4 regions of the Streptomyces showdoensis genome follow, and region 3 is predicted to be linked to each of the others. Evidence: riboswitches for the same ligand, from Rfam matches in the RefSeq annotation. Region 3 holds a riboswitch; each other region holds the start of a gene.

Region 1 (3,297 bases), on a different contig from region 3:
AGCCACGCGAAAGGCAGTCCGTATGCGCTCCGGGAACGGACGACACCGCAGACCCCGCCAGGCCCCCGCACTCGTCGTCGCGGCGGGCGTCACCGGCTCGGCCATGGCCCTGCCGTTGCTCGCCACCGGCTCCGCCTCCGCGGCGGACGCCCCGACCTGGGACCGGGTCGCCGAGTGCGAGTCGGGCGGCGCGTGGAGCGCCAACTTCGGCAACGGGCTCTACGGCGGTCTCCAGTTCACCCAGGAGAGCTGGGAGCGCCACGGCGGCCTGTCGTACGCGCCGAGCGCGGACCTCGCCAGCCGGGCTCAGCAGATCGCGATCGCGGACCGGGCGCTCGCCGCGGGTGACACCCAGTGGGCCACCTGCGCGCCGATCGCCGGCCTGACGAACGACGGCAGGAAGCCCGCCGTCGTCCCCGGGCCCGCGGTGAAGCCCAAGGCGTCCACCGGTCCGGTCGCCGAGTCCAACCGGACCGACGGACTGCCGGCCGGCTCCGGGGCGAGCACCACGACCCCGGCCACCCCCGTGACCCCGGCCTCCCCCTCGGCCGGCGTCACCACCCCGCCCGCGACCCCGGCCACGCCGGACGGCTCCGCGACGCCCGGCACGCCGACCGCGCCCGGTACGCCCGACACGACGGGCACGCCCGGCACGCCGGGTACTCCCGGCACTCCCGGCACGACGGATCCGGCCGCCCCGGGCACGGGCAAGCACCGTGGTGACGCGGCGCCGGAGGAACCGGGCATCCCGGACAGCACGCCCGATTCCGGGCGTCACGCGGCCCCGACTGACGGGTCGACGGATGGCGCTGCCGGTGGCGGCGCGTCGGCCGAAGGTGCGGTCACGGGGGAGAAGTCGGACAAGACGGGCAAGGCTGACGAATACACCGTCAAGCCGGGTGACAGTCTGTCGGACATTGCGCAGGAGAACGCGCTGCCCGGCGGCTGGACCGCCCTCTATGACGCCAACAAGCAGACGGTCGGCGCCGACCCGGACCTCATCATCCCTGGTCAGAGCCTTGACCTGAACGGTGAACCCGTCCCTGCGGGAGAGTAGTTCGGGGCTGAATGTCCGTTATGAGTAAGTGAGACATGGGTCTCTCTTGCCGAACTGGCGTGTCACGTCCGCAAAGTTTGCTCGGGTCGCCCCTCACCTGCATAAACACCCCTCTGAGGGGAGCAAGTAGGGGCGATTTTTCCGGGTTGATGGTCTTTGAACTTCCGCCGGGTCTATGTCTACGGTCAGGACCGCTCGCCACCGCGGGCCCCGTCGACCGGTACGCCGAATCCTGCCGCCGACCTACGGGAACAGTCGTCGCGCAAGCGCCGAAGGCAGGAGCGGGGGACCCAAGGTAAGTGCCGGCCCCGGCCGTTGAGACAGACGGCCGACGATCGGCTTGGGGTGAAGCCGCGTGCAAGGACACGCGGCCGGACAACTCATCAGGTCCGAACCCGACAGCTCACCTCGTAGGCGTCGGTGAGGAGAATTCCCATGCTGTTTTCCGGCAACAAGGGCAAACACCGTCGTCCCTCCAAGGCGACCCGCGTCGTCACCCTCGTCGGCGTCACCGGTGTCGCCGTCGCGGCCCCGCTGATGACCGCGGGCACGGCCTCGGCCGCCACCGCCTCCGAGTGGGACGCCGTCGCCGCGTGCGAGTCCGGCGGCAACTGGTCCATCAACACCGGCAACGGCTACTACGGCGGCCTGCAGTTCTCCGCCTCCACCTGGGCCGCGTACGGCGGCACCGCCTACGCCCCGACCGCCAACCTGGCGTCGAAGTCCCAGCAGATCGCCATCGCAGAGAAGGTCCTGGCCGGCCAGGGCAAGGGCGCGTGGCCGAGCTGTGGCGTGGGTCTCTCCGGCGCCGCCTACAACGGCGGCTCCTCCTCGGCGAGCTCCTCCTCCTCTTCCTCGTCCTCTTCTTCCTCGTCCTCGTCGTCGAAGCGCTCCACCGAGCAGCCGACGACCCGCAGCGAGCAGCGCCAGGCGCCGAAGACCACGTCGAAGAAGACGGTCTCCAAGAAGACGGTCACCACCCCGACCGGCAAGAAGGTCAAGAAGGGCGACGGCGAGTACAAGGTCGTCGCCGGCGACACCCTCAGCAAGATCGCCCAGGCGCACGGCGTCAAGGGCGGCTGGGCCAAGCTCTTCGAGCTCAACAAGGACGTCGTCGAGAACGCCGACCTGATCTACCCGGGCCAGCAGCTCCACCTCAAGTGAGCCTGACGACCCACCCGCGGTGACCACCCCGGTCCGGAGTGCCCTTCCCCCGTGCGCTCCGGACCGGGGTTTCCCCGTTCCGGGCCCTTCCCGGAGCCTTCGCGGGGCCCTCCCGGGTCCTTACCGATCAGTAGTAATGGGTCTTTCGTCCTCAGATGCGTGCCCTTGGGTCCTTTTTCGTCCCAGGGGGCGGGCGTCCGGCTGGCCGGAGCCCCGGAGCCGGTTAGGCTCTTGTCGCAAGGCGAAACGAGACCTTGCCGCATGCGTCACAACCAGCGTCACATCCCAGAAGGAGATGCTCGTGCCGTCCATCGACGTCGTCGTAGCCCGGGAAATCCTGGACTCCCGAGGCAACCCCACGGTCGAGGTCGAGGTCGGCCTCGACGACGGCAGCACGGGTCGTGCTGCCGTGCCGTCCGGTGCCTCCACCGGTGCGTTCGAGGCCCTTGAGCTCCGCGACGGTGACCCCAACCGTTACCAGGGCAAGGGTGTCGAGAAGGCCGTCCTCGCGGTCATCGAGCAGATCGGCCCGGAGCTCGTCGGCTACGACGCCACCGAGCAGCGTCTGATCGACCAGGCGATGTTCGACCTGGACGCCACCCCGGACAAGTCCTCGCTCGGCGCCAACGCCATCCTCGGCGTCTCCCTCGCCGTCGCGCACGCCGCCTCCGAGGCGTCCGACCTGCCGCTCTTCCGCTACCTCGGCGGCCCGAACGCGCACCTGCTGCCCGTTCCGATGATGAACATCCTGAACGGCGGCTCGCACGCCGACTCCAACGTGGACATCCAGGAGTTCATGATCGCGCCGATCGGCGCGGAGTCCTTCTCCGAGGCCCTGCGCTGGGGCACCGAGGTCTACCACACCCTCAAGTCCGTCCTGAAGACCAAGGGCCTCTCCACCGGTCTCGGCGACGAGGGCGGCTTCGCCCCGAACCTGGACTCCAACCGCGCCGCGCTCGACCTCATCGTCGAGGCCATCAAGCAGGCCGGCTACGTCCCGGGCAAGGACATCGCGCTCGCGCTCGACTGCGCCGCCTCCGAGTTCTACAAGGACGGCAAGTACGAGTTCGAGGGCA
Region 2 (3,297 bases), on a different contig from region 3:
GTGGGCGGTGTAGGTGGCGATCTTGCCGCGCAGGTGCTTCAGGACGGGCACGTCGCGCGTGTCGAAGCCGGTCGTCACCATGACGGTGCCCACGGCGGAGGTCAGGTCGGCGACGGCGCGCTCGAAGCGCTCGGCCACGTCGTCGGGGTCGGTGCCGGGGCGGATGATGTCGTTGCCGCCGGCGCAGAAGGTCACCAGGTCGGGGGCGAGTTCCTTCGCCCGGGGGACCTGCTCCGCGACGATCTGGTCCAGAAGGCGCCCCCGCACCGCCAGGTTGGCGTAGCGGAAGGCGTCGTTCTCCGGCAGCTGGTCGGCGAGGAGGACCGCGAACCTGTCCGCCCATCCGACGTACGTCCCGTCGGGCCCGGGGTCACCGACGCCCTCCGTGAAGCTGTCACCGATCGCCGCGTACGACCCGAATGCGTGCTTGTCTGATGTTCTCGAATCGTCTGCCACGAGACCACATCCTTCCTTTACGGATGTGACCTACGCGACCGTAAGGAGGGGTTGACGGCGGGTGACATATGCCACCCATAAAGATTCCCCCAAGTCGGAATACCCCGGAGGCCCGGCACGCGGGTGCCGGGCCTCCGGGGTGAACCCACGGGTCTCCGGGGTCAGATGCTGACGCCGTGCCCGCGCAGGGCGGCCAGCGGGTCGATGTCGGAGCCGTACTCCGGCCCGGTGCGGATCTCGAAGTGCAGGTGCGGGCCGGTGACGTTGCCGGTCGCGCCGGAGAGGCCGATCTGCTGGCCGCCGGTGACGGTCTGACCGGCGGAGACGGAGATCGAGGACAGGTGGGCGTACTGCGAGAAGGTGCCGTCGGCGTGCTGGATGACGACCTGGTTGCCGTACGCGCCGCCGTCGCCGGCGGAGTAGACGGTGCCCGGGCCGACCGCGCGGACGGTGGTGCCGGTGGAGGCGATGAAGTCGACGCCGGTGTGGTAGCCGGAGGACCACATCGAGCCGGAGGCGCGGTACGGGGTGGAGACACCGCCGCCGGCTATCGGGGCGACCCAGCCGGAGGAGGAGGTCTCGCCCGCCGAGGAGGAGGACGACGAAGAGGAGGAGGAGGAAGCGGCCGCGGAGGAGGAGGCCGAGGTGGCGGGGGCCGCGGAGCGCTCGCCGCCGCGGGAGGCACGCGTGTCGTCACCGCTGCTCTGGGCGGGGGCGGCGGCCTTCGGCGGGTGGGCCTTGCCGGTGTGCTTGCCGGTGCTCTTGGCGCCGAAGGTGAGCTTCATGCCGGGGAGGATCAGTGAGGGGTCCTCGCCGACGACCTGGCGGTTGTCGCGGTAGAGCTTCTGCCAGCCGCCGGCGAGGTGGTGCTCGTCGGCGATCTTCGACAGGTAGTCGCCACGGACGACGGTGTACGCCTTCGGGGCGGCGGCGGGAGCGGCGGCCGGGGCCTGGGCGGGGGCCGCGGCGGCGACGGCCTGCGGGGCCTTCGCGATCGGGGCGGCCTGCTCGGCGGCGTGCGCGCCGGTCGCGCCGATCAGCGGCAGGGCGACGATGGCGCCACCGGTGCCGGCGGCGACGAAGCCGCGGGTGATCGGATTGGCCTTGGGACGACGGTGCTTACCCTTCGCGGGCATGACGAATTCCTCTCCGTCGCCTGCGAGGTGAGCTGTCGGGTTCGGACTGGAGATGTCCGGCCGCGCGGTCGCGCGACTTCACCCCGAGCCGTCCTTCTTCGAGGGATCGGCGTACTACCTGGGTCCCCCGCTCCTGCCTTGTCCGGGTGGTGTGCGGATTCCGGTCGGCGGCAGGATTAGGCGGTCCGTCCGGATTGAGCGCGACGCTAGACGAGGCGGGCGGGAACGAACAAGCCACTGTTTTCGCGACGGCGGCACGGGCGCGATTTCCGGCCGGAATTGCGGTCACCCTCCGTGGATGACGGTCCCTCGATTTCCCTTTCCGGAAGGGAATTTGGGAAAGACGATCAGCCACGGTCCGTCACGTTTATGACGCTGCTCACGCGCCGAATCCCATCTCCCCCGGTATCAGGGCGCGTTACCCCTAAGGGCGTAATTCGGACAGATTGCTCATTCCTGCCAGAGGGGATGCGTTCGGGGCCCCTCACCTGGATGATTGCCCCAGGAACCGATCTCGAGACCAGGAGCATCCGTGACGCAAGCGACGACCGAGCCCGAGCTGACCGGCGTACGCAACTTCCGCGACCTCGGCGGGCTGCCGACGGTGGACGGCCGGAGCGTGCGCGCCGGACGCCTCTTCCGCAGCGGTCACCTGGCGCACGCCACGCCGGAGGACGCGACGTTTCTGGCCACCCTCGACCTGCACACCGTCTTCGACTTCCGCAACGAGGCCGACGTGCGCATCGAGGGGGCGGACGTCGAACTGCCCGGCGTGACGAACGTGAACATACCGCTGAACGATCCGGCCGACGGCAAGGAGTTCTGGAAGCTGGTGCGCACCGGCGACCTGGCCCAGCTGCACGAGATCCTGGGCGACGGCAAGGCCGCGGCCCGGATGTCCGAGTCGTACCAGAAGATGATCGTGGAGCGGACGGCCGAGCACAGCCGCATCCTGCACGCCATGGCCGAGGACAGCCTCCCGGCGCTGATGCACTGCGCCGCCGGCAAGGACCGCGCCGGCCTGTCCATCGCGATCACGCTGCTCGCCCTCGGCGTCGAGCGCGAGGCGATCGAGGCGGACTACGTGAAGTCGAACGAGCCGCACCGGCGCTACAAGGTGACGCGCGGCTCCGACGCCGCGGACGCCATGTCGCCCGAGGTGATGGAGCTGCTCAGCCCGCTGTTCGACGCGCGGGTGGAGTACCTGCGGGCCGCCTTCGACACCATCGAGGGGACCTGGGGCTCGGTGGACGCCTACCTGTCCGAGGGCCTGCGGCTCGCCCCGGAGACCCGGGACCAGCTGCGCGCGCGGCTGCTCGACGAGGCGTAGGACGCGGCGGGGGCGGGAGGCTCGCCCGAGCCTCCCGCCCCCGTCACCGCCACCCGCGGCTCCGTGCCCGCCGGGCCGGCCCCTACCGGTTGCCGCCCATCTCGAAGAGCAGGTAGAGGAAGCCTGCGAAGAGGTGGCCGGCGATCAGGTAGGCGAACAGACGGAGCACCAGACCCTTGGGGAACTTGCCGCCGCCGCGCTCTTCGCCGGTGTCCGGTACGGAATTCGCGGGAATCTCAGACATGTCGGTCCTTTCCACGTAAAGAGACTCGAAGGGTCAGCGCCGGTGCGGGGTCCCGTCGCCGAGGCACAGCTCGGCGACGGGACTCTGCATCAGGGTGTGGACGAAGAGCAGCTCGGCCCCGGAGCGGGTGG
Region 3 (3,297 bases):
TGGCCGTCAGCGACTCCGTCTTCTCCGTGGACGGCGACCGGGCCCCGCTCGCCGAACTCGCCGCGGTCTGCCGGGCGCACGGCGCGGGCCTGGTCGTCGACGACGCCCACGGCTTCGGCGTGCTGGGCGAGGGCGGGCGCGGCGCGCTCCACGAGGCGGGACTCGCCGGCGCCCCGGACGTCGTCGCCACCCTCACCCTCTCCAAGTCGCTGGGCAGCCAGGGCGGCGCGGTCCTCGGACCGGCCCGGGTGATCGAGCACCTGGTCAACGCGGCCCGCACCTTCATCTTCGACACCGGACTCGCCCCGGCCGCCGTGGGCGGCGCGCTGGCGAGCCTGCGTCTGATCGCGGCCGAACCGGGCCTGGCGGCCCGGGCCCGTGCCGTGGCGGCCCGCCTGCACCGGCTGCTCACCGAGGCCGGGCTGACCGCCGCCCGCCCCGACGCGGCCGTGGTCTCGGTCCGCGCCCCGGGCCCGCAGGAGGCGCTGCGCTGGGCGGCGGACTGCCGTGAACGGGGTCTGGGCGTCGGCTGCTTCCGGCCGCCGTCGGTCCCGGACGGCATCTCCCGCCTCCGGCTGACCGCCCGGGCGGACCTCACGGACGCGCAGATCGAGCGGGCCGTGGAGACCATCGTCCGGACGGCTCCGGACGGGGCGGCGGAGAGGGAGCCCGACGCGGGCTGACCGCGGGTCACGCGCGGTTGTCCGGTCGCCCGTCGCACCGTTCACTGCTTCGGGCGACAGATATCCGCATATCTTGGTGGATCGCCACCCAGGGCGGCACGATCGGTGGCAGTCTGGCGCGCAGCGCAAACCGGGGCTCGGCCCGGTGGGAAAGGGACGGCGTCGCCATGGCAGATCACCAGGAAGCAACCGTCACGCTGCCGAGCGATCCGGCCTCGGTAGCGGCCGCCCGGCGGTACGTCGCCGAGGTCCTCGGGTCCTGGGGGCTCGACGACATCGACGAGGGCGACGACATCGCGGACACGGTGCGGCTGATCGTCTCCGAACTGGCGACCAACGCCGTCCAGCACACCTTCGGCCAGTCGCCGACCTTCACGGTCGACGTGCGCCTGGAGCGCGACGAGCAGTTGCGCATCGGGGTGACTGACAGCCACCCGCGCTGGCCGCGGCGGCTGCCCGCCGCCGTGCAGCAGGACAACGGGCGCGGCATGGTGATCATCCGCTATCTGGCCGCCGAGGCGGGCGGGCGGCTCTCCGTGACGCCCACGGAGGAGGGCGGCAAGACGGTCTGGATCCGACTGCCCTGGCCGGCGGCGCACGCCGCCTAGGCTTCTCGGCCCAGCGGCGGTCCGTGCGGTCGCGGGGGTCGCGCCCGGGCGGGAGGAGGGGCCGGCGGCGCCACCGGACGCTCCTCCCGCACCGTCGTGCATCACGTCGGTACTTCACACTTCGTACATCGGCGCATCAGCGCATCGGCTGATCAGGCCGACGAGCCCGTGCGGCGGGGTCCGCTCGTCAGCGGACGCGGCCGTAGGAGATCTTCGAGCTCCAGATCTTGTCGAGCTTCACCCATGAGCCGGTCTTCGGCGAGTGCCAGATCTTGTTGTTACCCGCGTAGATTCCGACGTGGTACACCCTTCCGCCGGAATGGAAGAAGACCAGGTCCCCCTTCTGTCGGCCGGCCGCCGAGATGTGCCGGGTCTTGTTGTACTGCTGCTGCGCGGTGCGGGGCAGCGTCTTGCCCGCCTTCTTGTACGAGTAGAGCGTGAGTCCCGAGCAGTCGAACCGGCTCGGTCCCGTGGCTCCGTACCTGTAGGGCGATCCCTTCTTCGAGGCGGCGACGTTCAAGGCCGTGTTGGCGTAGGACGTCGCGGCCTGGGCCTCCGGCGCCGCTCCTGGGGCGAGCAGCGTGCCGCCGACGGCGGCGAGGGTGAGAGCCGAGACGGCTCCGGCCCGGGACAGCAGGGACGGGACATGAATCTGCGCAGTCATGCGCAACCCTTCGTCAGCCGCCTGTGAAGGATGACCTGTCGGGTTCGGGCAGGCGAAGATGCCCGGCCGCGGCTGCGGCTTCACCCCGAGGAACGTCCCGTACTGCTCGCGAACGTCCCGTACTGCTCGGGTCCTCCACTCCTGCCGATCCACTCCTGTCGACCAGACGTCCGGGACGGCGGCAGGACTCGGCGTCCGCCCGGACCGCCCCGCCGTGGGTGGCGGGGGCTTGTCGTCGACGAGGATCTTGACCCACGGACAGGGCGAAATCCGAGCTGAAACGGCGATATGTGAGGCTCCTCACGACTGATCCATACGGGTGGACAGTCTCGTTTCTCGATCTTCGGAGGTTTGGCCGATGAGCCCCGCACCTGCGACGGAACGCCCGATTCCGCCAGATGCGTACTCCTGTTGCGCAACTCGTCCGGGTTCTATGTCGATACGTCGACTACGCCGAACGAGGGAGTGATTCTGCGCTTTCCGTGCCCCGGGTGGACCTCGACACGACACGCCGGAGTGTCAACTCGCGGGCTCTTCGGGGACGGTGACCCGGCCGGCCCGTCGCTCTCCGTCCAACACCCGTAACGCGCGCGCCAATGTGTCGGCGTGGACCTCGCTCTCGCCCCGCATATGCATGAGCGTCAGGGCGTCGCGCAGCGCCGTCGCCCGCCCCACCAGCGCTTGAGCGGCGCGCAGGGCCCCATAGGTATGCGTGGATCTGGATGGATTGATCCGCCCCAGGAGGTCCACGACTTCGAGGTACGTGTCGACGAACTCGCCCTCGGCGCGGGTCAGTGCGGGGAGCGGCGGCAGCTCCGGGACCATCGCGGGATCACCCCTCCCCGGCGCCGGTCGAGTGGGCGCGGGTCTGAACCACGTGGTCCACCAGGCCGTACGCCAGCGCGGCCGGCGCGTCCAGGACGGTGGTCCGGTCCAGATCGGCGCCGGTCCGCTCGCGGCTCTGTCCGGTGTGCTCGGCGAGCAGGCCGACGACCAGCTCGCGCTGGCGCAGCAATTCCCGGGCGTGGATGTCCAGATCGCTCGGCTGCCCCTGCAACGGTTCGTCCATGGTGGGCTCCTGGAGGACGATCCGGGCCCCCGGGAGCGCCAGCCGCCGCCCCGGCGAGCCGGCCGCGAGCAGGACGGCGGCGGGCCCGACGGCCTGGCCGAGGCAGGTGGTCTCCACCTCGCAGGAGAGTGTCCGCATCGTGTCGTAGACCGAGGTCATGGCGCTGATCGAACCGCCGGGGGAGTTGATGTAGAGGGAGAGCGGCTGCCCGGGGGACGCGTGGTCCAGGTACAGGAACTGGGCGATGGCGTCGTTGGCCGAGGTCTCGTCGAT
Region 4 (3,297 bases), on a different contig from region 3:
CGGCGCGCTGGACAACGGGCTGACGGTGCTGCGCTGCCACCGCCCCGGCCAGCAGGTGGTGGCCGTCGAGATCTCCCTCGACGCCCCGCTGGACGCCGAGCCGGAGGGCCTGGACGGCGTGGCCACGATCATGGCCCGCGCCCTGTCCGAGGGCACCGACCAGCACACCGCCGAGGAGTTCGCCGCGGAGCTGGAGCGCTGCGGCGCCACCCTCGACGCGGCCGCCGACCACCCGGGCGTGCGGGTCTCCCTGGAGGTCCCGGTCTCCCGGCTGCCCAAGGCGCTCGGCCTGCTCTCCGAGGCGCTGATCGCCCCGGCGTTCGAGGAGTCCGAGATCGAGCGGCTGGTGAACAACCGGCTCGACGAGATCCCGCACGAGACGGCCAATCCGGCCCGTCGCGCGGCCAAGCAGCTCTCCAAGGAGCTGTTCCCGGCCGACGCGCGCGTCTCCCGGCCGCGCCAGGGCACGGAGGAGACCGTCGCCGCGATCGACGCCGCCGCCGTCCGCGCCTTCTTCGACGCGCACGTCCGGCCCGCCACGGCCACCGCCGTGGTCGTCGGCGACCTCACCGACGTCGACCTCGACAAGGTGCTCGCCGAGACGCTCGGCGCCTGGACGGGCACCCCGGCCGCCCTGCGGCCCATGCCGCCCGTCACGGCCGACGACACCGGCCGCGTCGTCATCGTGGACCGCCCCGGAGCCGTCCAGACCCAGCTGCTCATCGGCCGTGTCGGCGCCGACCGCCACGACCGCGTCTGGGCGGCCCAGGTGCTCGGCACGTACTGCCTCGGCGGCACCCTCACCTCCCGCCTGGACCGCGTCCTGCGCGAGGAGAAGGGCTACACGTACGGCGTGCGCGCCTTCGGCCAGGTGCTGCGCTCCGACGGCGAGGGCAACGGGGCGTCGCTGCTCGCCATCAGCGGCTCGGTCGACACCCCCAACACGGGTCCGGCACTTGACGACCTGTGGAAGGTGCTGCGCACCCTCGCCGCCGACGGCCTGACGGACGCCGAGCGCGACGTGGCCGTGCAGAACCTGGTGGGGGTCGCGCCGCTCAAGTACGAGACGGCCGCCTCCGTCGCGGGCACGCTCGCCGACCAGGTCGAGCAGCACCTCGCGGACGACTACCAGGCGCAGTTGTACGCGCGGCTCGCCGAGACCGGCACGGTGGAGGCGACCGCGGCCGTGGTCAACGCCTTCCCGGTGGACCGGCTCGTCACCGTGCTCGTCGGTGACGCGGCGCAGATCGAGGAGCCGGTGCGGGCCCTCGGCATCGGCGAAGTGACCGTCGTGACCGGCTGATTGAGCCGCTGTCACGCGGGTACGGGGACCCCGACGACCTGGTTCGTCGGGGTCATTCCTTTTTGTCCGTATTGGCAGTGAGTGTGATCTTCTGCCCTGTGGCATGTCTTACAAAAGCGCGTGTCTGTTTGGCGATTGACAGAAGATCGGCCTAGCTTCGATCCGTCTGTCCGGCCGTTGTACGACGCCGCATCCGCGGCAACGGACAGTCATCGCCGAGTCCCCGTAAGGCGCGAGCCTGGGGAGCCGGGGACCCATCGCAGTCCCTGGGGTGAATCGGACGCCTTCGCTCGGCGAGCGGAGGGGCCCGTAGGAGACCTTCCTGCTCCGAACCCGTCAGCTAACCCGGTAGGCGAGAGGGAAGGAAAGGATCAGCCACTACATGGCGTTCACCCGTGCCACCGGGAAGCATCGTGGTCCGAGCCGCATGGCGCGCCGCTCCGTGGGCATCGCCGGTGTGGCGACCCTCGCGACGACCGGCGTCATCGGCACCCTGGCCTCCCCGGCGCTCGCCGCCGACACGGAGCCCGCTTCCCCGGAGGACACCGGCCTCACCCAGGTGATCACGGCCGAGTCGCTCTCCGACCGCGTCGACGCCCAGGCCGACGCCCAGGAGAAGGAGGCCGTCGAGGCCGCCGCCCGGGTCAAGGCCGCCGCCGAGGCGAAGCGCAAGGCCGAGGCCCGCGCCAAGGAGATCCGTGCCGCCCAGGAGCGCGCCGCCCGCGAGGCCGAGCGCAAGCGCCTGAACTCCTTCCAGCTCCCCGTCGCCGGCTCCTACGTGAGCACCGGCTACAAGACCGGTGGCTCGCTCTGGTCCTCCGGCAGCCACTCCGGCATCGACTTCCACGCCTCCTACGGCAGCACGGTCGTCTCCGTCGGCTCCGGCACCGTCATCGAGGCCGGCTGGGGCGGCGCGTACGGCAACAACATCGTCATCCGGATGAACGACGGCACGTACACCCAGTACGGCCACCTCTCCTCGATCGGTGTCCACGTCGGCCAGAAGGTCACCCCGGGCGATCAGATCGGCGTCTCCGGCTCCTCCGGCAACTCGACCGGCCCGCACCTCCACTTCGAGGCCCGCACGAGCGCCGAGTACGGATCGGACATCAACCCGATCTCCTACCTCCGCGCCCGCGGAGTCCACGTCTGACGTGTGAATTCTGTGAAGAAGCCCCGGCTCGAACGAGCCGGGGCTTCTTTTTTGTGTCCGTATTACCGGGCGGCATCGGAAATTCCGGCGTCCTGCAATAGAGTCGCAAGAGTCGCCGGACAGGCGCCACTCGATGGGGTTTCGCGCGGATCAAATGCGGAGGTCGGACATGCGTGTTCCCGCGCACTCGGTATGCACGGCGATCCGGGACGACATCGTCTCCGGCGTCTTCGGGAGGGGCGCCCGGCTGACGGAGGAACAGCTCGCCCGCCGCTACGGGGTCTCCCGGGTTCCGGTCCGCGAGGCCCTGCGCACCCTGGAGTCCGAGGGCTTCGTGGTCACCCGCCGGCACGCCGGCGCCCATGTCGCCGAGCCCACCGAGCAGGAGGCGGCCGACCTGCTCGACGTGCGGACCCTGCTGGAGCCGCTGGGCGCCGCCCGGGCCGCCCAGCGCCGCACCGACGCCCACCTCAAGGTGCTGCGCGGGCTGGTCAGGCTGGGCCAGGAACGGGCCAGGAGCGGCCAGGGCGAGGACCTGCGCTCGCTCGGCGCCTGGTTCCACGAGACGCTGGCCCAGGCCTCCGGCAGTCCGCCGCTCACCGCGCTCCTCACCCAGCTGCGGCACAAGATCGCCTGGATGTACGCGGTCGAGCCCGCCGCGCGGCCCATGGAGGCCTGGGCCGAGCACGGCGCCATCGTCGACGCCGTCGCGCGCGGGGACGCCGAGCGCGCCCGCGCCCTGACCGCGCTGCACGTGGAGCGTTCGCTGCCGCTGCACCGGCCGAGGCGGCCGGAGCGTACCCGTGTGAGGGTTCCGCAACATGTCGTCAACATCGCGGGT

Evidence for each region. A riboswitch is a leader RNA that binds a small molecule or an ion and turns the genes downstream of it on or off. The one in region 3 is predicted to bind cyclic di-AMP.
Region 1: it holds a riboswitch for cyclic di-AMP, as region 3 does, so the genes downstream of both, ABD981_RS24190 (LysM peptidoglycan-binding domain-containing protein) here and ABD981_RS33775 (C40 family peptidase) in region 3, are expected to answer to the same signal.
Region 2: it holds a riboswitch for cyclic di-AMP, as region 3 does, so the genes downstream of both, ABD981_RS08595 (M23 family metallopeptidase) here and ABD981_RS33775 (C40 family peptidase) in region 3, are expected to answer to the same signal.
Region 4: it holds a riboswitch for cyclic di-AMP, as region 3 does, so the genes downstream of both, ABD981_RS36120 (M23 family metallopeptidase) here and ABD981_RS33775 (C40 family peptidase) in region 3, are expected to answer to the same signal.

The regions. Positions count from the first base shown of each region.
Region 1 covers NZ_BAAAXG010000026.1:2,443,557-2,446,853, forward strand. Annotated here, with positions in the region: gene ABD981_RS24185 (LysM peptidoglycan-binding domain-containing protein) at 23-1,057, shown strand; cyclic di-AMP (ydaO/yuaA leader) riboswitch at 1,315-1,489, shown strand; gene ABD981_RS24190 (LysM peptidoglycan-binding domain-containing protein) at 1,493-2,221, shown strand; gene eno (phosphopyruvate hydratase) at 2,517-3,297, shown strand, end outside.
Region 2 covers NZ_BAAAXG010000012.1:404,300-407,596, reverse strand. Annotated here, with positions in the region: gene ABD981_RS08600 (SGNH/GDSL hydrolase family protein) at 1-456, opposite strand, end outside; gene ABD981_RS08595 (M23 family metallopeptidase) at 618-1,592, opposite strand; cyclic di-AMP (ydaO/yuaA leader) riboswitch at 1,597-1,751, opposite strand; gene ABD981_RS08590 (tyrosine-protein phosphatase) at 2,125-2,922, shown strand; gene ABD981_RS08585 (DUF6126 family protein) at 3,005-3,166, opposite strand; gene ABD981_RS08580 (helix-turn-helix domain-containing protein) at 3,200-3,297, opposite strand, start outside.
Region 3 covers NZ_BAAAXG010000027.1:199,997-203,293, forward strand. Annotated here, with positions in the region: gene ABD981_RS33765 (8-amino-7-oxononanoate synthase) at 1-683, shown strand, start outside; gene ABD981_RS33770 (ATP-binding protein) at 851-1,291, shown strand; gene ABD981_RS33775 (C40 family peptidase) at 1,479-1,955, opposite strand; cyclic di-AMP (ydaO/yuaA leader) riboswitch at 1,959-2,134, opposite strand; gene ABD981_RS33780 (hypothetical protein) at 2,475-2,780, opposite strand; gene ABD981_RS33785 (ATP-dependent Clp protease proteolytic subunit) at 2,788-3,297, opposite strand, start outside.
Region 4 covers NZ_BAAAXG010000028.1:308,773-312,069, reverse strand. Annotated here, with positions in the region: gene ABD981_RS36125 (M16 family metallopeptidase) at 1-1,303, shown strand, start outside; cyclic di-AMP (ydaO/yuaA leader) riboswitch at 1,507-1,673, shown strand; gene ABD981_RS36120 (M23 family metallopeptidase) at 1,686-2,456, shown strand; gene ABD981_RS36115 (GntR family transcriptional regulator) at 2,626-3,297, shown strand, end outside.